Regions from separate parts of the Anaeromassilibacillus sp. SJQ-5 genome, predicted to be linked through region 2. Evidence: predicted binding sites of a transcription regulator. Region 2 holds the regulator's gene; each other region holds the start of a gene.
What was found. The regulator Rex, encoded in region 2, represses fermentation and respiration genes when NADH is low (regulators of the CRP and FNR family bind a similar motif). The targets are predictions, from matches to a motif close to ATTGTTAANNNNTTAACAAT.
Positions count from the first base shown of each region.

Region 1: a site for Rex is predicted at 4,048-4,067, ahead of ACSAMM_RS12725 (phosphoenolpyruvate carboxykinase (GTP)). Genes of this name have one in related genera too.
Region 3: a site for Rex is predicted at 2,917-2,936, ahead of ACSAMM_RS02240 (OadG family transporter subunit). Genes of this name have one in related genera too.

Region 1 covers NZ_JBPJWQ010000001.1:2,979,941-2,987,256, forward strand. Annotated here, with positions in the region: gene sleB (spore cortex-lytic enzyme) at 1-36, shown strand, start outside; gene ACSAMM_RS12720 (glycoside hydrolase family 13 protein) at 151-2,022, opposite strand; gene ACSAMM_RS12725 (phosphoenolpyruvate carboxykinase (GTP)) at 2,200-3,960, opposite strand; gene tsaD (tRNA (adenosine(37)-N6)-threonylcarbamoyltransferase complex transferase subunit TsaD) at 4,122-5,150, opposite strand; gene rimI (ribosomal protein S18-alanine N-acetyltransferase) at 5,224-5,697, opposite strand; gene ACSAMM_RS12740 (arsenate reductase/protein-tyrosine-phosphatase family protein) at 5,763-6,185, opposite strand; gene ACSAMM_RS12745 (M48 family metallopeptidase) at 6,310-7,017, opposite strand; gene acpP (acyl carrier protein) at 7,171-7,316, opposite strand, start outside.
Region 2 covers NZ_JBPJWQ010000001.1:1,088,089-1,095,404, reverse strand. Annotated here, with positions in the region: gene gltX (glutamate--tRNA ligase) at 1-735, shown strand, start outside; gene ACSAMM_RS04535 (glutamine--tRNA ligase/YqeY domain fusion protein) at 774-2,456, shown strand; gene ACSAMM_RS04530 (MutS-related protein) at 2,562-4,145, opposite strand; gene ACSAMM_RS04525 (redox-sensing transcriptional repressor Rex) at 4,225-4,857, opposite strand; gene ACSAMM_RS04520 (aconitate hydratase) at 4,891-6,828, opposite strand.
Region 3 covers NZ_JBPJWQ010000001.1:546,869-554,184, forward strand. Annotated here, with positions in the region: gene ACSAMM_RS02225 (sensor histidine kinase) at 1-584, shown strand, start outside; gene ACSAMM_RS02230 (signal peptidase I) at 718-1,362, shown strand; gene ACSAMM_RS02235 (cofactor-independent phosphoglycerate mutase) at 1,571-2,782, opposite strand; gene ACSAMM_RS02240 (OadG family transporter subunit) at 3,097-3,495, shown strand; gene ACSAMM_RS02245 (sodium ion-translocating decarboxylase subunit beta) at 3,664-4,884, shown strand; gene ACSAMM_RS02250 (ATP-dependent helicase) at 4,974-7,316, shown strand, end outside.

The sequences.
Region 1 (7,316 bases), 1.9 Mb from region 2:
ATCGCCACTATCGGCAAGCACGTTTTCTGCAGCTGAAATATCATACCGCTAAACTTAGAAAAACCACTTACGGGCCACGCCTCATGCCCCGTAAGTGGTTTTTAGCTTATAAAGGAATTGGTTGACGCCGTCAGGAAATGCCAATCTCACTCATTCCCGCTCGGTATCCCGTATGCAGATAGCGCAGTCCTCCGACGGCAGATGCAGCGTGTCCTCCGCGATCCAGCCGCCGCCCAGGTTCACCGTCCGGCCCCGCCATTCCTCGGGCAGCGCCACCGTCCTCTCCGCCCCCGCGCGGTTGACCGCGCAAAGCAGGGAACTGCCGCCGTCCTGCCGCAGGAAAGCGACCACCTCATCCCCGGCTGGAAGGGGATGGAACCGCCCCTCCCGCAGCGCCGGACAGATTTTGCGCAGCTGCCCCAGCTTTCGATACCAGTTAAGCAGGCCCGTATCCTCCTGGCCCCAGGGATAACAGCCCCGATTGAAGGGATCCTTGTACCCCTCCATCCCCGCTTCATCCCCATAATACACACAGGGCACGCCGGGCAGACAATACTGCAGCGCGGCGGCCAGCCGCATCCGGCGCAGTCCCGTTTTCCGCTGCTCCACCGACAGGCTGCGGGAGGCCTGCCACTCCCGGCCCCAGCCGTTCACCGGCTCTCCCGCCAGAACGGTCAGCGCCCGTTCGGTGTCGTGGGTGCCGATGATGTTCATCAGCAGCCGCAGCACCTGCGGCGGATAGTTTTCCACCACATCCAGGATTTTGTTGAAAAAATCCGTCGCCCGGCAGCCGGTCAAAAAGCCCAGCACCGCGTCCCGGAAAGGATAATTCATCACGCTGTCCAGCTGCCGCCCCAGAAGATACCGACGGCGGTGGCCGTAGCTCTGCTTGTTGCTGGCGTCCTCCCAGACTTCGCCCAGCACCAGCGCGTCGGGCTTCTCGGCCTTGGCCGCCCGGCGCAGCGCGTCGAGAAATTCGTCCGGCAGCTCATCGGCCACATCCAGCCGCCAGCCGGCCGCCCCCTCGGCCAGCCACCGGCGGACAATCCCGTCCGCCCCGTTGATGTAGCTGAAGAAGGCTGGCGCCATCTCGTCCACCTCGGGCAGCGTAGGGAATCCCCACCACCCGCCGTACTCATGGGGCCAGTTCTTGAACCGATACCAGCTCGCATAGGGGGAGGACAGGGAATTGAACGCCCCTTCCTCCGGGTACCGGCGCTCTTTGTTGAAATACCGGCTGTCTGCGCCGGTGTGGCTGAACACACCGTCCAGCAGCACCCGAATACCGAGACGGGCGGCCGTTTTGGTCAGCGCCTCAAAGTCCTCGGCCGTGCCCAGCAGGGGATCCACCGCCGTGTAGTCGGCGGTATCGTACCGATGATTGGAATGCGCCTCAAAAATCGGGTTGAGATACAGGCAGGTAACGCCCAGCTCCGCCAGCCGGTCGAGCCGCTGCTCGATGCCTTTCAAATCCCCGCCGAAATAGTCATTGTTGCGGATCGTGCCTGTGGCGTCGGGCCGCCATTCCGGCTGTCCGCCCCAATCGCCGCGCAGCACCCTGTCGGTCGGCACGCCGGCCTTCGGCTCCTCTGACCTGGCGAACCGATCGGGGAAAATCTGATACATCACCCCACCCGCCAGCCAATCGGGGGTGGAAAATCCCGCTTCATAGCAGGTCAGCTGCCAACGCGCGCCGCCGGGCGTCCGCACCATGTCGGCGCTGCCGTCGGGCCGCCGGACGAGATATGCCGCCCCGTCGGCCAGCGTCATTTCAAAGCCGTACCAGTACAGGCCGGGCACGGCGGGCGTGTAGTGGCAGTCCCACCATTCCTGATCATCTCCGTCCATGCCGGCCCAGAACATGTCCGCCCGCCGGTCGAGACCCCCGTCCAGGGCGGTGACCAGCCGGCACCCCGAGCACTGCCACGCCCGAGGCAGCCTGACCCGCAGATATATGGCCGTCCCCTCCGGAACGGCCCCAAAAGGCGAGCGGTACCGCTCGTCCCGTGATTGAAAATACATGCCAACCATCCTTTATCGTAACCTGTGCTTATTATGACAGGTTACGTCCCGGATAACAAGGGGAAAAATGCCTCATTCGTCCAGAGGATTTTTGGAAAACCTCTCGTTCCGGTTTGCGCGCTCCCTTTATCCAGAAAAAAGCGTCCGCTGCTGCCAGCGGACGCTTTTTATCGGAACTTATTTCAGGCGGGCGGCCAGGCCGTCCAGCTCTTCCCGCAGCTTGGCGGGGAGCTTGTCGCCGAACTGGGCGTAGAACTCCTTGATGCCGTCCAGCTCGCTGGTCCACAGGCTGGGATCCACCTGCAGGATGCCCTTGAGGGTCTCCAGGTCGAAATCCAGGCCTTCCAGATTGATGTCCTCGGCCTTGGGCACGAAACCGATGGGGGTTTCCTCCGCGTCGGCCTTGCCCTCGCAGCGCTTGATGATCCACTCCAGCACGCGCAGGTTATCGCCGAAGCCCGGCCAGATGAAGTTGCCCTCGTCGTCGGTGCGGAACCAGTTGACATTGAAGATTTTCGGCGCTTTGTCGCCCAGCTTCTCGCCCATCTCGAACCAGTGCTCCCAGTAATCGGCCATGTTGTAGCCGCAGAAGGGCAGCATCGCCATGGGATCGCGGCGGACAACGCCCACGGCGCCGGTGGCGGCCGCGGTGGTCTCGGAGGCCATGATGGAGCCTACGAACACGCCGTTATCCCAGTCGCGGGACTGGTACACCAGGGGAGCGGTCTTGGCGCGGCGGCCGCCGAACACGATGGCGGAAATCGGCACGCCGGTGGTGGAGTTGAATTCCGAAGAGATGCAGGGGCAGTTCTCCGCCGGGGCGGTGAAACGGGAGTTGGGATGCGCTCCCTTGGAACCGTCGGTGCAGTCCCACTTCTCGCCCTTCCAGTTCAGCGCGTTCGTGGGCGGGTTCTTATCCAGGCCTTCCCACCACACGGTGTTGTCGTCCAGGTTGTGCACCACGTTGGTGAAGATGGTACCCTGCCGGGTGGAAGCCAGCGCGTTGGGGTTGGATTTCGCATTGGTGCCGGGCGCCACGCCGAAGAAGCCGTTCTCCGGGTTGATGGCCCACAGGCGGCCATCGGGGCCCTGACGCATCCAGGCGATATCGTCGCCCACACACCACACCTTGTAACCCTTCTCCTGATACGCCTTGGGCGGAATCAGCATGGCCAGGTTGGTCTTGCCGCAGGCGGACGGGAACGCCGCCGCGATGTACTTGACCTCGCCCTGTGGGTTCTCCAGGCCCAGGATCAGCATGTGCTCAGCCATCCAGCCCTCGTTGCGGCCCTGGTTGGACGCGATGCGCAGCGCAAAGCATTTTTTGCCCAGCAGCACATTCCCGCCGTAGCCGGAGTTGACGGAGATGATGGTGTTATCCTGCGGGAAGTGGCAGATGTACCGCTTCTCCTCGTCGATATCGCATTTGCAGTGCAGGCCGCGCACCCAGTCGTTGCTGTCGCCCAGCACGTCCAGGACCTTCTGGCCCACGCGCGCCATGATGGCCATGTTCAGCACCACGTAGATGGAGTCGGTCAGCTCGATGCCCACCTTGGCCAGAGGGGAGCCGATGGGGCCCATGGAATACGGAATCACGTACATGGTACGGCCCTTGTAGCTGTCCCGGGCGATGTCGTACAGCATCTCATACGCCTTGTCCGGGGCCATCCAATGGTTGGTGGGGCCGGCGTCCTCTTCCTTGTCGCAGCAGATGAAGGTGCGGTGCTCCACGCGGGCCACGTCGTTGACGGCGGTGCGGTGCAGGTAGCAGCCGGGCAGCTTCTCCTCGTTAAGCTTAATCATTTCGCCAGAGGCGCAGGCCTCGGCGCGCAGGGCCTCCAGCTGCTCCTCGGAGCCGTCGATCCAAACGACTTTATCCGGTTTTACCAGCTGGACCATTTTCTCGATCCAATCGAGAACAGTCTTGTTGTTGGTCATGTGCCAATCCCCTTTCAATCCATATCGGTGAATTTCTGTTAACGCCTCCTATTATAGCCTATGCCGATGGAGAAGCGCAATAGATGAATTGTGAATAAATTGATAATATTTTAACGTTCGGTCAGTAAGTTTGCATATTTGGTCGGCGTATCCTGCAAAACCTACCCCTGCATACGGACAGTATCCCCTTCGATGGGCATCGTGGCGCAAGCATTCAAATCCATTCCTGCCAAATGCCCGGACTGATATTCGTAATAACCCTGGGCCCCCACCATGGCGGCGTTGTCCCCGCACAGCGGCAGCGGCGGCGCGTACAGCCGGTATCCCAGCCGGGCGCAGTCGGCCTCCATCCGGCGGCGCAGTCCCGAGTTGGCGGATACTCCTCCGGCCAGCACAATGGTGTGCGCCCTGGTGTCGGCGGCGGCCCGCAGCAGGTTCCCGGCCAACAGCTCCACCACCGTTTTCTGGAAAGAGGCCGCCAAATCCACCCGGTTTACCTCTTCCCCCTTCTGCCGCGCGTTGTGCAGCAGGTTGAGCACCGCCGTTTTCAACCCCGAAAAGCTGAAGTCGTAGGCGCTTCCCTCTACCCGCGGATGGGGCAGCGCATAGGCGTCGGGGTTTCCCGAGGGGGCCAGCTTGTCCAGATGGATACCGCCGGGATACGGCATCCCCATGGCCCGGGCCGCCTTGTCGAAGCACTCCCCCGCCGCGTCGTCCCGGGTACGCCCCAGCACGGAAAAGCGGGTGTAGTCCTCCACCTGCACGATATGGCTGTGCCCCCCCGACACCACCAGGCACAGGAAGGGCGGATGCAAGTCCGGATGGGCCAGATAGTTGGCCGCGATGTGAGAACGGAGATGATGCACCGGCACCAGGGGCTTGTGTGCCGACAAGGCCAGCCCCTTGGCGAAATTCACCCCGACCAGCAGCGCGCCGATGAGTCCCGGCGCGTGGGTGACCGCCACGGCGTCGATATCCGCGAGAGCCGTTCCCGCCTCGTCCAGCGCCTGGCGAACCACCCCGCTGATGGCCTCCGCGTGGCGGCGGCTGGCGATTTCCGGCACCACCCCGCCATACAGCTTATGTTCCTCCACCTGGGAGGCGACGACGTTGGACAGCACCGTCCGTCCGTCCACCACCACCGCCGCCGCCGTTTCGTCGCAGGAGGATTCGATTCCTAATACTCGCATGAGGCCGTGTCTCCTTCTAGATAAGCGATGATGAAAGCCAGTGCTGGGGTGGCGCGGCCCCCCGCCAACTAGGCTACAGATACAGGGAATAGATAAGCGCATCCTCTTTAGGAGAGTCGTAAAATCCGGGACGCACCCCTTCCTTTTCGTACCCCATTTGCTCATACAGAGCGATGGCCTTTTGGTTGGAGGCCCGCACCTCCAGCGTGATCCTGGTCAGATCGTGGGCCTTGCCATACGCCTCCAGCTCGGCCAACAGGGCCGTGGCGATCCCCTGGCGGCGGTAAGCCGGATGCACCACCACGTTGGTGATGAAGCCCTCGTCCAGGATGTGGTGCATGCCCACATAGCCCACCGCGCTCTCGGCGTCCACATCCTCCGCCACGTAAAACACGGCCAGCGGGTTCTGCAGCTCCTCCGCCAGCGCGTCATAGGACCAGGGGATGGAAAACGCCAGGCTTTCCAAATCCGCCAGGCTGTCCAGGTGATCCGCGTGCATGGGGGTGATCATCATCCCCGCCGGAGGCTTTGATCGGTGCTCGTCCATAGCTCTTCCTTTCCTTGCGGGGGCAACTCCCCCCGTCCCAAAAACTCCTCAGGTCTTTTTTCTTGTCAGAAAACCGGCTGTATTGCCGCCACCGCCCGCTCCAGCGCGTCGCGGCATTGCCGGTAGTCGGCGGCATCCCCGCCGTAGGGATCGGGAATCCCACCGGATTCCTCCCCCAACACCACAATCTTTTGCGGATCCACCCCCATGGCCGTCAGGGCCAGCCGGTGCCGCAAAGACATCACCGCCACCAAATCCGCCGCCTCGCACAGCATGGCGGTTACCGGCCGGGAGCGGTGTCCCCTCAAATCGATGTCCCATTCCCGCATGACTGTCACGGCCAGCTGGGACGCCGGCTCGCAGCTGGCCGCCAGTCCGGCACTCTCCGCCTTACCGGGAATGCCCTCCCGCTCCATCCGCCGCTTCATCAGCGCGGCGGCCATGGGGCTGCGGCAGGTGTTGCCGGTGCATACAAACAGGATGTTCATCTCGTTTTTTCACTCCGTCCGGGCCGAAAACACCCGGTTATATTACCTATTATTAATAGAACCACGCGGCGGCAGGTCGACCACCGCCGAGCCCGTATTTTTCAGTATACCGCATTCTCGCCGGTTATTCAAGCGCGAGCCGGGGCGAAAACCGGCGGAGGACGGCCTCCCGCTCCCGGCAATCGGGAAGCAGCGCCGCCATCCGGGCATGAAAGGCCGGCGAATGATCGGGGTGGAGAAAATGCACCAGCTCATGCAGCATCACATAATCCACGCAGGACGGCGGGACGCAGACAAGCGCCTTATTGATGGAAATCCGCCCCTCCCGATGCGCGCAGCTTCCCCAGCGGGCCACCGCCCATCGGGTGGTCATCTTTGGAAAGGGAACCCCCAGCGGCTCCACCAGCCGGTGCATCCGGCAAAGCGACGCGGGAAGCACCTCCCGCCCCTCCTGCTCCAGAAAGGCCTTGACCAGCGCGAGCCGCCTCTCCTCCTGGTCGTCGCCTGGCCGCAGGGTCAGGATTAGCATCCCGTCCCCAGCTGCAAACCCGTCCCGCTCGCCCGGAACCGCCGTCAGCCGTAGCCTTTCCCCCAGCAGCCAGACGCCCTGGCTGTCGGCCGCGGTGCGGCGGGTTTCCTGCCTGCGGCGGGCCTGCTCCACCCAGTCCGCCTTCTGTCTCACCAGCGCGTCCACCTGTTCGGGCAAAACGCGGCGGGGGGCGGAAACCGCCAGCTCCCCGCCCGGCAGCAGCCGGAAATTCAGATTTTTCACCGCCTTGCGGGTCAGTTCGTAGGACAGCGGCCCTCCCGGTGTCTCAATTGTCCGCCGCATCCGGCCCCCTCCTTGCAGCATTCTGGAAATTTCCCGCCACTATCCCCACCATCGACATTGTCCAATCCGCCTTCACCGCCTGAGAAAAAAGCCGCGCCGGGCAGACGGATGCCCCGGACGCGGCTTCTTATTTCGGATACAGACAACCGGATACTACATATTCTCCTCGATATAGGTGACCAAATCGCCCACGGTACGGATTTTCTCGATCTCGTCGTCGGGGATTTCTACGTCGAATTCATCCTCGAGCGACATCAGCATATCCACCACGTCCAGGGAGTCGGCGCCCAGATCGTCCG
Region 2 (7,316 bases):
GCCGAGCAGGGCTATCCGGCCGACAGCGTACTGGAATACCTGCTGACCATCGCCAACAGCGATTTTGAGGATTGGCGGCGGCGCAATCCCGGCGAGCCCCGCAGCCGCTTCCCCTTCAACCTGAAAAAAATGAGCGTGTCCGGCGCCCTGTTCGATATGGACAAGCTGGACGATGTGAGCAAAAACGTCATCGCCTTTATGGACGCGCCCACCGTCGCCGGATATATCCGCCGCTGGGCGGCACAATATGATCCGGAGTTTTCCGCTTTGCTGGAAAGCGATCCGGTCTATGCCGAAGGCATCTTCGCCATCGATCGCGGCGGCAGCAAGCCCCGCAAGGACATCGCCAAATGGAGCGACGCCAAGGAATACGCCGCCTATTTTTACGACAGCCTGTATCAGCGCGCCTTCGACCTGCCGGAAAATATCGCCCCGGCGGACGCCACCGCTATCCTGGAGGCGTATGCGGCGGTTTACGATCCCACTCTCGACAAGCAGGCCTGGTTCGACGCGGTCAAGGCCATGTGTCCCTCCCTCGGGTTCTGCCCAGAGGTCAAGGAGTACAAAAAGAATCCGGAGGGCTATAAAGGGCACGCCGGGGACGTCAGCACCGTCCTGCGCATCGCGGTGACGGGCCGCCGCAACACCCCCGACCTCTGCGCCATCATGCGGCATCTCGGCAAGGAGCGGGTTATCGCCCGCCTCCGGGAAGCCGCCGACGCCTATAGAAAATAAAGGCCGCCCGCGGCCTCAAGGACAGGAGTTCCATAACCATGTCGGAAGAAACAGTCAAAACGCCGGAATCCAGCAATTTCATTGAAGACATCATCCGCGAGGAGCTCGCGGAGGGCGGCCGCTGTCATGGCCGCGCCATCCAGACCCGTTTTCCCCCCGAGCCCAACGGCTACCTGCATATCGGTCACGCCAAGGCGCTGTGCATCGACTTCGGCATGGCGGAAAAGTTTGGCGGCGAATGCCATCTGCGCATGGACGACACCAACCCCACCAAGGAAGACGTAGAATACGTGGACGCCATCCAGGAGGACATTCACTGGCTGGGCTACGACTGGGGCAAGCATTTCTACTACGCCTCCGATTATTTTGAGAAGATGTATGAGCTGGCGGTCGGCCTCATTCGTAAGGGGCTCGCCTACGTCTGCCAGCTGACCCCCGAGCAAATGCGGGAAAACCGGGGCGACCTGTCCCGCCCGGCGGTCAGCCCCTACCGGGATCGCCCGGTGGAGGAAAGCCTCGACCTTTTCGCCCGGATGCGGGCCGGGGAATTCCCGGACGGCTCCATGACCCTGCGGGCCAAAATCGACCTGGCCAGCGGCAATTTCAACATGCGCGATCCGGTCATCTACCGCATCAATCACGCCCACCATCATCGTCAAGGGGACAAATGGTGCGTCTATCCCATGTACGATTTCGCCCACCCCATCGAGGACATGCTCGAAGGGATCACCCACTCCCTCTGCTCCCTGGAGTTTGAGGATCACCGCCCGCTGTACAACTGGGTGGTGGAGCATGTGGATCTCGAGGCGGATCCCCGGCAGATTGAGTTCGCCCGCCTGAACATCAACTACACCGTCATGTCCAAGCGCAAGCTGCGCCAGCTGGTGGAGGACGACTATCTCACCGGCTGGAACGACCCCCGAATGCCCACCCTGTCCGGCCTGCGCCGCCGGGGCTATACCCCCGCTTCCATCCGCAATTTCATTGAGCGTGTGGGGGTGTCCAAGGTGTTCAGCGTGGTGGACGTGGCCCTGCTTGAGCACTGCCTGCGGGAGGATTTGAACCTAAACGCCCCCCGGGCCATGGCCGTGCTCCGCCCCCTGAAGCTGACCATCGTCAACTATCCGGCGGATACCACCGAGACCTTCTCCATAGAGAACAACCCTGCCCGTCCGGACAGCGGCACCCGCCCCGTCTCCTTTTCCCGCACCCTGTGGGTGGAGCGGGACGATTTCATGGAGGAGCCGGTCAAGGGCTATTTCCGCCTGTTCCCCGGCAATGAGGTACGCCTGAAGTCGGCCTACGTCGTCAAATGCACCGGCTGCGTCAAGGACGAGGCCGGTAACGTGGTGGAGGTTCTAGCTGAATACGACCCCGAAACCCGCGGCGGCAACACCCCCGACGGCCGTAAAGTCAAGGGCACCATCCACTGGGTAGACGCGGAGACGGCGGCGGAGGCGGAGGTGCGGCTGTATGCTTCGCTGTTCACCGAGGCCGATCCGGAGGGGGGCGAGGAGGACTTCCTCGCGTGCCTCAACCGCGACTCTCTTGAAACCCTGACGGGGTGCAAGGTGGAGGCGGATTTGGCCTGTGCGGCCGCTCCGCAGGCTTTTCAGTTCCTGCGGCTGGGCTATTTCTGCGTGGACAATGTGGACAGCCGGCCGGGACATCTGGTGTTTAACCGCTCGGTTTCCCTCAAGGACAGCTTCAAAAAGGGCTGATTTTTTCACACAAAAGCGCTCCGCCGTGCTTTTTTTCGCACGGCGGAGCGCTTTTTTCGAACATCTGCGAACGAAAAAGGCCGCTTTTTCGACGGTTTGTGGCCGTTACCACACGCCCTCTTGCAGATACCTCTCCGCCCGGTTCTCCGCTTCCTGGGTCAAGGCTTTATCAAACCCCATCAGGGTCAGCAAACGGATGGCGTTGCGCGTGCAGGCAGGGCCGGGACGCAGGCGATAGTCGAACGCGATGGTATCGCCGGCAATCGCCTCCTCGAAATGCGCCATTTCGTACGCGTCGGACAGCAGCGCACACAATTCAATATCGTGGGTGGCGGCGATGCAGACGGCGGTTTCTCCGGCGAGATACCGCAGCAGAGTGCTGGAGGCGGCGATCCGTTCCACCGTATTGGTGCCCCGCAGAATTTCATCGATGGCACACAGCACCCGTTCCCCGCGCTCGACCGCCGTCAGGATCCGGCGGAACGCTTTCAGCTCTGTGATAAAATAGCTCTCCCCCGCCAGAATGTCGTCCGACAGGGCCATGGATGTATAGACATGAAAGGCGGAGGCGGAATAGGCGGTGCAGGGCGCTGTGCAAAGGCTCTGCGCCATAATCGCGCTTAGGGCCGCCGCCTTGATCAGCGTGGATTTTCCCGACGCGTTGGAGCCGGTCAGCAGCAGGGATCCAGTCAGCTCCACCGTGTTGGCCACCGGGTTTTTGAGCAGCGGGTGAACCAAACCGGCGGCGGTGAAATGGGAGGGTCCCTCTTTGTCAAAGTCAATAGCCGGGTCGCAGTACACGGCGGCGCTTTTGCGATAGGAGGCCACCGCAATGGCGGCGTCCAGGCGGCCCACGCACTCATGAACGGCAAAAATATCCTCCCGCAGGCGGCTGAGGCCGACCTTCGTCCACTCATACAAAATGAGATCAAACAAGCACAGGCTATTGAGGATCTGCGCGAACTCATTGTCGTAGGCAAAGGCGCTAAAGCCCATCCGGGACAACGCGCGGGTCCGCTTTTCAGCGGCTTCGTAGGGGCGCAGGTACGCGGCCAGTTCCTTGCCGTACAACCGGCAGATTTTCTGAAAAACGGCGATCAGGGATACCGAATAGCTGGCGGCGGGCAGGTGAGTTTCCAGCCGACGAAGCATGGCGATATGATAAATCGGATTCCCGAATAGAAAAAGGAGGAGAAACGGGAGGGCGGCCGGCGAGACGATCAGGCCGATCCCGCTGCCGATCAGCCCAACGAGCAGCAGCAGGGCGACAACTAGGCCGCATTTCCCGTGAGCGGAGGGGGAAAACGCCTCGATGGTCCGCGCCCCGCCGGTTTTCCCCAGACGGGACAGAAGAACCTGCAGCTTTTGGCGCAGCTCCGGCTGTTCCTCCATCAGGCGGATGAGTCCATGCCGCCGTTCGTATTCATCCCGCTCCATCGCCGGGCAGCGCAGCTGATAATACAACAGCTGCTCGCCGGAAGCGCTGCCGGTGCTGCTGACCCGTTCAAACAGGGTATCCAGATACAAATCGTACCAGGTGGTTTCATCCAGGGCAAAGGTTTCCGGCTCTTTTTCCCGGCGGTAATCGTAATAGGAACGAATACATCGGAAATCCTCATCCTCGTACCGATTGTCCGGCGGCTTGCCAAACCGGGCGGCAATGGCGGCCGCGCGCTTTTTTGACAACAAAGACGGTTTTCCTCCTTTGATACGCAACAGCCAGGGAAGGGCGCGGTCATGACCGCGCGTTCCCTGGCCGTTTTCGCTGTTATTCCTTTTTCAACTGGTAGGACAGGGTCATCAGGCTATCGCCCAGATGGACGTTCTCCACCACCAGGCCGGGATGATGATAGGTGATATCGTAATGGGAAAAATTCCAGAAGCCGCGGACGCCTTGGGCGATCAGCCGTTCCACCAGGGCGGGTGCGGCCTCCTTGGGGATGCAGAGAATGGCCACCTGCGGGCTGCACCCGGCGCAGACCTCCTCCAGCTCGGCGGTGGGGCGCACTGTCATGCCCCGCACCTTTTTGCCGATGACCGCGGGGGAATCGTCAAAAATCCCCACCAGCCGAATGCCCCGGTTTTCAAAATCCATGTGATTGGCGATGGCTTTCCCCATATTGCCGGCCCCTAGCAGGACGGTGTCCGACAGGGAGTCCATGCCGAGGATATGACCGATTTCCGTGTACAGCTGCTCGACCATGTACCCATAGCCCTGCTGGCCGAAGCCGCCGAAGCAGTTGAGATCCTGCCGGATCTGGGAGGCGGTCAGCCCCATCCTCTGGGACAGCTCCCGGGAGGAAATCCGGGTGACGCCGTTTTCCTTCAAGTCATACAGGAACCGGTAATACCGGGGCAGGCGGCGCACCACCGACATGGAAATGTATTCGCTTTTTGCCATACTACCACCCCTTCTCTAAAACAGCTGGGCGTCTCATCCGTTTTGATTGCGGGTATAGTCCAGCAGGCCGCCGGCCAGCAGCATCTCCACCTGGCGGCGGGAGAAGGCGGCGTTCAGGGGGAAGCTCTCCCCCGTCGTGCGGTTTTCGAGCGTCACGTCCTTGCCCTGCTCCAGGCAAGCGCGCACGTCGGGCAGGACGATGTCGTCCATGAGGGAAATCCGGTCGTAATCCGCCTCATTCTTAAAGGTCAGAGGCAGGATGCCGGCGTTGATGAGGTTCGCCACATGGATGCGGGCGAAGGACTTGACAATGACGGCCTTGATGCCCAAATACAGAGGCGCCAGGGCCGCGTGTTCCCGGGAGCTGCCCTGCCCGTAGTTGGATCCGCCGATGATGATCCCCTTCCCCTGCTTCTTGCAGCGGGCGGGGAATTCCTCGTCGCAGCGCACGAAGCAATGCTCCGAAATGGCGGGGATATTGGACCGCAGGGGCAGGATTTTGGCCCCGGCGGGCATGATATGGTCGGTGGTGATATTGTCCCCCACCTTGAGCAGCACCGGCGCTTCCACCGTCTCGGGCAGGGGCGCGGTTTTGGGGAAGGGCTTAATGTTGGGACCGCGGACGATATCCACCGCGTCCATATCGGCCTCATCGGCAGGAGGCACGATCATATTGTCGTTGATGAGGAAGCGCTCGGGCAGGGTGACGACGGGGGCCTCGCCCAGGGTGCGGGGATCGGTCAGCACGCCGGTGAGGGCGGAGGCCGCCGCCACCTCGGGGCTGACCAGATAGACTTGGGCGTCGGCGGTGCCGGAACGGCCCTCAAAATTGCGGTTGAAGGTACGCAGGGAGATGCCGCCGGAGTTCGGCGACTGGCCCATGCCGATGCAGGGGCCGCAGGCGCATTCCAGAATCCGGGCGCCCGCCGCGATGAGGTCGGCCAAAGCGCCGTTTTCGGCCAGCATGTTGTACACCTGCTTGGAGCCGGGGGCGATGGAGAGGCTGACATCCGGGTGAACAGTCTTGCCCTTGAGGATGGCCGCCACCTTGAGCATATCCATCAGCGAGGAGTTGGTGCAGGAGCCGATGCAGCACTGGTTAACCGGCAGGGGGCCGAGATCCTCCACCGCCTTCACGTTGTCGGGAGAATGGGGGCAGGCGGCCAGGGGACGCAGGGAGGACAGGTCGATATCCACCACCTCGTCGTACACCGCGTCGGCGTCGGCGCTCAGCTCCACCCAATCCTGCTCCCGGCCCTGGGCCTTCATGAACGCCCGGGTCACGTCGTCGGAGGGGAAAACCGAGGTGGAGGCGCCCAGCTCGGCCCCCATGTTGGTGATGGTGGCCCGTTCCGGCACGGAAAGGGTCTTGACCCCTTCCCCGCCGTATTCGATGATTTTGCCCACGCCACCCTTGACGGACAGGAGACGGAGCACCTCGAGAATGACGTCCTTCGCCGCCACCCAGGGCCGCAGACGGCCGGTCAGGTTGACCCGCACCATCTTGGGCATGGAGATGTAGTAGGTGCCGCCGCCCATGGCCACGGCCACGTCCAGGCCGCCCGCGCCGAAGGCCAGCATGCCGATACCGCCACCGGTGGGGGTATGGCTGTCCGACCCGATGAGGGTTTTACCGGGAATGCCGAACCGCTCCAGATGCACCTGATGGCAGATGCCGTTGCCGGGGCGGGAAAAATACAGGCCGTGCTTTTTGCATACCGACTGGATATAGCGATGGTCGTCGGCGTTTTCAAAGCCGGTTTGCAGGGTATTGTGATCGATATACGCGACCGATCGCTCGGTCTTTACGCGAGGCACGCCCATGGCTTCAAATTCCAGGTAAGCCATGGTACCGGTGGCGTCCTGTGTCAAGGTCTGGTCGATCTTCAAACCGATTTCGCTGCCGGGAACGGACATGTCGCCGCTGACCAGATGCGAACGAATCAGCTTTTGCGCAATGGTGTCTCCCATGGTCATCCACTCCTAAAGGTTGTTATCTTCTCTATTATGAAGGATTGTAGCAAATTTGTCAATCTTTCCGGGCAGAAAAAAAGGGAGGCCCCCTCCCTTGCTATGTCCTATCGAGTACAGCGTTGGTATGCGGGACAGAAACCCGCGATTCTATTAGCAGCGCTTTTGTAATGCTCTATTGGGTTATGTGTAGGTGTGCGGGGGACTGCCCCGCGTCCCTATGCCACCAGTGCCGCGCCCGCACCCCATCTTTCTTTTTCGTGCGTGAAAAAGAAAGATGGGGGAGAAAGAAAAAGCCTTATAGAACCATACGGCGGGGGGAGGCCGACGTTGTGGCTCGCGGCAACCCCTGTGTCGCTGCGGGTTCCGAACCCAAACAAATAAAATAAAAACTTTAGCACCTGCGTCGCCATAGATACGCCCGCTAGTTGCCGCGGTGACAACGTTCTAGCCCACTACCGCCCCCGCCTCGACTGTACGCCGCCACA
Region 3 (7,316 bases), 540 kb from region 2:
AGGAGGAGTCCATCGCCCGGCAGGAAAAATGGGTGGCCTACATCGGGGACGAGGCCCGCCGGATGAAGGGCCTGGTGGACGACATGCTGTTCCTGGCCAAGGCGGACGCGGCCCGGGAACCGCTTCCCGCCCTGCCGCTGAGCCTCAGCGACGCGGTCTGGAGCTGTCTGCTGCCCTTTGAGTCGGTGGCGTATGAGCAGGGGATCACCCTGTGCAGCGACGTGGCGCCGGATATCCAGGTCACCGGCGATGAAGGGCAGCTCAAGCAGCTGGTCCGGATTCTGCTGGACAACGCCTGCAAATACGCGGGGGAGAAGGGTGTCGTCACCCTGACCCTGGAGCGGGAAGGGGACAAGGCCCGGCTTATGGTCAATAACACCGGCGCGCCCATCCCGCCGGAGCATCTGCCCCGCCTGTTTGAACGCTTTTACCGGGCCGATCCCTCCCGTTCGCGGGATCAGGGCGGTTACGGCCTGGGGCTGGCCATCGCCCACAGCATCACGGGCCGTCACCGGGGCCGGATTACGGTGGACAGCCAGGAAAAAACGGGAACCACCTTCACCGTGTGGCTCCCGCTGAAATAAAGCCCGTCCCGCCTTCGTTGACAAACGGCGAAAACCTTTCTATAATGAACCAAAGGCTCATCCCGTGCGATAGGGTAGCGGGCGTGGACAGCATCGTTGACGCCGTATCACCCGGAAAGGTTTGGTACGCAACATGGACGACAACCAAAGAACACAGGCCGCAGCGCTGCTTCCCGCGCGCAGAGCCCTGGCCATCGCCGGCCGGGTTCTCACGGTGTTGATCGCGTTGATCGCCATCCTGGCGACGCTGTTTACGATCGTTTCCGTCGCCACCTTCGACAAGGTCGAGGGGAAGGGGCTGTTCGGCTATAAGTTTTCCATCGTGCGGTCCGATTCCATGAAAAGCGAATTTGCCGCGGGCGACGTGGTGGTCACCAAGGCCGACAGCCGGATGGAGGTGAAGCCGGGCGACATCATCACCTTCCGCTCCATCGACCCCGCTAATTACGGCGAGGTGGTGACGCATAAGGTGCAGGAGCTGACGAGCTACGAGGGAAAGGACGCCTATGTGACCTACGGCACCGCCAACGAATCGGCGGACAGCTATCCGGCGCTCAAGGAGAAGGTGATCGGCCAGTACCGCTTTCGGCTGCCCAAGGCCGGGGCTTTGTTCGACTATCTCAAATCCCCGGCCGGCTACTTTGTGTTGCTTTTCCTCCCCTTTTTCCTCCTCATGCTGTCCCAGGGAATTCGTTTTTTTCGCCTGTTCAAACAATATAAGGAGCGGCAAGGCCCCCGGCCCCAAGGCGAAGAAACGCCCCCCGCATCCATAGAGTAGAGACAACAAAAAGCCCGCCCGCCAATACTGGCGGGCGGGTGCTCCGCTTCGCTCGACGCGGAGTGGGGACCGGGGAGCTAAAGCTCCCAGACGGTTCCCAGCACGACGCGCACGTCGTGCCCCACACCTCCCCTTCCCTCCGATACTTCTTTGACAAGCTGAGGGGCGAAGCACCATGCGGTGCTTCGCCCCTCCTTGTTTCGTCAGTTCAGCGCCCCAGCAACCGGGACAGCAGCGCGTATCCGGGCTCGATGAAACGTCCCGTCTCCCGGGCCGCGGCTTCGGTGAACCGAGCCGGCCCGCCCGCCGCCGGCGCCTCGGAGCGATACAGCAGATAAGGCACCGGATCCGACGCGTGGGTGCGGATGGCCAGCGGAGTGGGATGGTCAGGGGCCACCAGCAAGGAGAACGCGCCCAGCTTGGGCAGTTCCTCCAGCAGCGGGGCCAGAATCCGGCTGTCGATATCCTCAATAGCCCCTACCTTGTTGGCGGCTTCTCCCCGGTGCCCGCATTCGTCCGGGGCCTCCACATGAATGTACGCGAAATCGGCGCCGTTTTGCAGTGCACGCAGCGCGGCTTGCCGTTTGCCCTCGTAATTGGTGTCGATGTAGCCGGTGGCGCCTTCCACCTCGCAGACCTCCATGCCGGCCAGCCGGCCAATCCCCTTGAGAAGATCCACGGCGGAAATCACCGCCCCCGTCACCCCGAACCGATCCGAGAACCGCTCCAGCCGGGGGCGCTTGCCCTGCCCCCACAGCCAGATGGCGTTGGCCGCCGGAAGCCCCTTGGCCACCCGCGCCCGGTTGATGGGATGATCGCTCAGCAGGGCGTAGCTGCGCTCCATCATGTCCAGCAGCGGGGCGGCGTCGGGATGCCGAGGCAGATAGCCGCCGATGACCCGGCCGGTGATATCGTGGGGCGGGGTGACGGCCCCCAACTCCGTTTGGCCCCCGTGCCAGACCATGCAGTGGCGGTAAGCGGTGCCGGTGTAGAAATCAAAATCCCCGCCGCCGAATGCCTCCTGCACCGCCCGCACCAGTTCGTCGGCTTCCCGCGTGTGAATATCGCCCGCGCAGTAGTCCAGGATGGTCTTGTCCGCAAAGACCGGATCATCCGACAGGGTCACCAGATTGCAGCGGAAGGCCACGTCGTCGTCGGCCAAATCGATGCCGATGTTGGCGGCTTCCAGCGGAGAACGCCCGGTATAGCAGGCCCGGGTGTCGTATCCCATCATCGTCAGGTTCGCCACGTCGCTGCCCGGCGCCATTCCATCGGGAACGGTGCGGACCAGCCCTATCTCGCTGACCGCGGCCAGCGCGTCCATGGCCGGCTTGCGCGCCGCCTCCATAGGCGTGCGTCCCCCCAGCTCCGGGCAGGGGGTGTCCGCCATGCCGTCGCACAGCAAAACTACTGATTTCATACAGCTGTCTCCTTTATGAACCGGCGTCTCCCGCCGGGTTTTCTCCCCGCTCAGTATAGCAGAAAATCGACAAAAACAAAAGGCTTGCCGTCCCCCGGCGGTGAAAAACCGCAGGTTCTGCGTTTTGGACAAAACGTGTGAAAGAATTCACAAATATTCTGTGGGGGAAAATGTCCGCCGGCGATTGCAAATCGCCGGACTTTGCGGTATAATATCCCATAGTTTTATAATGGGCGGGAATGGGGTTTTCTTCCTTTTCGCCAAGAATGCGCGGGACGCGTCGCGTTTCCGCCGGGAAGATGGAGGAACGGAATATGCAGGCTGCGCTTTATAGTCTGACGGCGGCCGAATCGGCGGGTAAAGTCATGGGGGATTCCCTGATGACTGCGCTCATCGGCGTCGTCGTTGTGTTTGCCACCCTGGTGGTGCTGACTCTGATTTTCATTTTGTTCGGCAAGGTGATGCACCGGCCGAAGAAGGAGGCCCCGGCCGTTCCCGCGCCCAAGCCGAAACCGGCGGCTGCACCGAAGATTGCCCCCACGCCCGCCGTGCAGGACGGTATTCCGGAAGAGGTGGTGGCGGTCATCGCGGCGGCGGTGGCTTCCATGGCGCCCGAGGGGAAACGGTACGCCGTACGCAAGGTTTCCCGCGTCCGGGAGGGCCGCCCGGTCTGGGCGGCGGCCGGCCTGGCGGAGAGCACCCGCCCGTTCTGACGGGCGCCTCCGTGGATTGCACAGCGAATGAGGCCGCGGCGTTCAGCCGCGATGGAGAAGGGACGGAAATACATGGGAGAACTTTGGACGGCAATCCAAAAGCTATGGGAGGAATCCGGGTTTGCCCGCCTGTTCAACTTTGAGAACGGCGGCTGGAAAAACCTGATCATGATCGGCATCGCCTGCGTGCTGATTTATCTGGCGATCAAAAAGCAGTTCGAACCGCTGCTGCTGCTGCCGATCGCCTTCGGCATGCTGTTGGTGAACCTGCCCCTGTCGGGTGTCATGGATCCGCAGCAGAATTCCTTGGTTCCGCTCACGGCGGAGGAGCTCAAGCATTTCAATCAGGGCATATACGATCAGATGTATCAGGTCATGATCCACACACAAGAGGAAATCAACGGCGTCATGACCGTTACCTCCGCTTCCTGGCAGCACTTTGACCAGGGCGGCCTGATGTGGTACCTGTACCAGGGCGTGAAATTCGGCATCTATCCGCCCCTGATTTTCCTGGGGATCGGCGCCATGACGGACTTCGGCCCCCTGATTGCCAATCCCCGCAGCTTCCTTCTGGGCGCGGCGGCGCAGCTCGGCATCTTCGCCACCTTTATTGGCGCGCGGGCGCTCGGCCTGCTGAATTTCCCCGAACTGGCCTTTACGAACCAGGAAGCGGCCTCCATCGCCATCATCGGCGGCGCCGACGGCCCCACCGCCATCTATCTGACCTCTAAGCTGGCGCCCCATCTGCTCGGCGCCATCGCGGTGGCCGCCTATTCGTATATGGCGCTGGTGCCCATCATCCAGCCGCCGATTATGCGGGCTCTGACCACTAAGAAGGAGCGCTCGGTCGTCATGACCCAGCTGCGCCCCGTTTCCAAGCTGGAAAAAATCCTGTTCCCGATTTTCGTCACGGTCATCTGCGTGCTGCTGCTGCCCAGTGCGGCGCCCCTCATCGGCATGCTGATGCTCGGTAACCTCTTCCGCGAGAGCGGCGTGGTGGAGCGGATCAGCAAAACCGCTCAGAACGAGCTGATGAACATCATCACCATCCTGCTGGGCGTCACGGTGGGCGCGACGGCCAACGCCGCCACCTTCCTGCAGCCCAAGACCCTGCTGATTATCGTGCTCGGCCTGCTGGCCTTCTGCTTCGGCACCGCCGGCGGCGTCCTGTTCGGCAAGCTGATGTACGTGCTCACCAAGGGCAAGGTCAACCCGCTGATCGGTTCGGCCGGCGTGTCCGCTGTTCCCATGGCCGCCCGCGTGGCGCAGAAGGTGGGGCAGCAGGAGAACCCCAGCAACTTCCTGCTGATGCACGCCATGGGCCCCAACGTGGCGGGCGTCATCGGCTCTGCCGTGGCGGCCGGCATCCTGCTGTCCCTCTTCGGCTAACGCTTCCAGTCCTATACGCGACAACGCCGGCACTACCGCTCAAGGCGGCATGCCGGCGTTGTTTTCATCAAGACGTGAAAGGGTATATTATGATAGATACGACGGAATTTCTCAATCTGCGCCGGCAGATTCTCAACCGGGAGTTTTCCCGCATGAACGACCGGCAGCGGCAGGCAGTGTTTCACGCCGACGGCCCGCTGCTCATCCTCGCGGGCGCGGGCAGCGGCAAGACCACCGTGCTGGTCAACCGCATCGCCAATCTGGTGCGGTTCGGCAAGGCCTACGGCAGCGGTGAGGTCCCGGTCGCCCTGCGGGATGAGGATATGGACGAGCTGCGCGCCTGCGCGGCGGGCAACAGGCGGCTGGACGCGGGGCTCAGCCGCCTGTTGGAGGTGGATCCCTGCCCCTCGTGGCGGATCCTGGCCATCACCTTCACCAATAAGGCCGCCGGCGAACTCAAGGAGCGGCTGAACCGGATGCTGGGTGACGAGGGCAGCGAAGTCATGGCCAGCACCTTCCACTCCTTCTGCGCCCGGATTCTGCGCCGGGAGGGGGAGAATCTCGGCTACTCCTCTCATTTCACCATCTACGACACCGACGACAGCCGCCGCCTGATGAAGGACTGCATGAAGGCCCTGAACATCGATGAAAAGACCCTGGGCCACAAGGTCATCCTCTCGGAAATCGGCCGGGCCAAGGACAGCCTGCTCGCCCCGGAGGAATACGCGGCGCAGCCCACGGTCAGCAGCGACTTCCGGCTGAAAAAGGTGGCCCAGTGCTACGCCGTGTACCAGCGCCGGCTCAAAGAGGCCGACGCCATGGATTTTGACGATCTGCTGTGTAAGACGGTGGAACTGTTCACCGCCTGCCCCGACGTGCTGGAGCGGTACCAGAAGCGGTATCGGTACATCATGGTGGACGAGTATCAGGACACCAACCACGCCCAATACCGCTTAATCAGCCTTCTGGCCGCCCATTCGGGCAACCTGTGCGTGGTGGGGGACGACGATCAGAGCATTTATAAGTTCCGGGGCGCCACCATTGAGAATATCCTGCATTTCGAGGACGAATTCCCCGCCTGCACCGTCATCCGGCTGGAACAGAATTACCGCTCCACCCAGAACATACTGAGCGCCGCCAACGCGGTGATCGCTCGCAACCAGAACCGGAAGGGCAAAACCCTGTGGACGGCCAACGGCGAGGGGGACAAAATCCAGCTGGTCACCCTGGAAAACGCGGAGGAGGAGAGCCGCTTCATCGCGGACACCATCCTGGAGGGCATCCGGGACGGCCGGCGATACGGCGATTTCGCCGTGCTCTACCGGGCCAACGCCCAGTCCAACGCCATCGAGCAGGCCCTGGTCAAAAGCGGCGTGCCCTACCGGATCATCGGCGGTCACCGCTTCAATGACACCAAGGAGGTGCGGGACGCCACCGCTTACCTGCGGGTGATCAACAACCCGGAGGACGGCGTCAGCCTCCGGCGGATCATCAACGAGCCCAAGCGCGGCATCGGGGACGCCACCGTGGACAAGGCGGCGGCCATCGCGGAAAATTTGGGGCTTTCCCTGTACGAGGTGCTGTCCCACGCCGAGGATTATCCCGATATCGGCCGGGCGGCGAACAAGCTAAAGGGCTTCGTTTCCATGATGGATCACCTCAGAGAACTGAACGAGGATCCCGAAACCTCCATCCATCTGCTCTACCGCACCATGCTGGAAACCACCGGCTATCTTGCCATGTGGGAGCAGCAGGGCGAGGCCGAGGCCGGCCGGGTGGACAACCTCAACGAATTGGCGTCCTCCATCCTGAATTATGAGAAGGAAAGCGGGGAGGAGGTTCCCGAGCTGGCCGGCTTTCTGGAGGAAATGGCTCTGATGACCGACGTGGACAACTACGACGCGTCCTCCGACGCGGTGGTGATGATGACCATGCACGCCGCCAAGGGCCTGGAGTTCCCGGTGGTGTTTCTGCCCGGCTTTGAGGACGGCGTGTTCCCCGGCTATCAGACCTTGTTCGATCCGGAGGAGCTCGAGGAGGATCGCCGCCTATGCTACGTGGCCATCACCCGCGCCAAAGAAGAGCTGTTCATCACCAACGCCCGTTCCCGGATGCTGTACGGATCCACCAGCCGCAACCGGCCCTCCAAATTCCTGAGCGATATCCCGCCCGAACTGACCACGGGCAGCGACCGGCAGCGCCGGGCCGCTTATGAGAGCGTGCAGTGGGGGGCCAAGCCGGCCGCTCAGGGCGCGTGGGGCGGGGCGGCGTCCTCCTGGCAGGGGGCGGGCCGCGGCGCGTCCTCCCCGGCGCCGGGCCGTTCCGCCGCCTGGTCGGGGGGCGGCTTCTCCGCCGCCGGCACGGCCAAGGCCGCGCCCGCCGGCCCGGACGACATGAAAACCCGCTGGAAGGCGGGGGACGCGGTGCTGCAT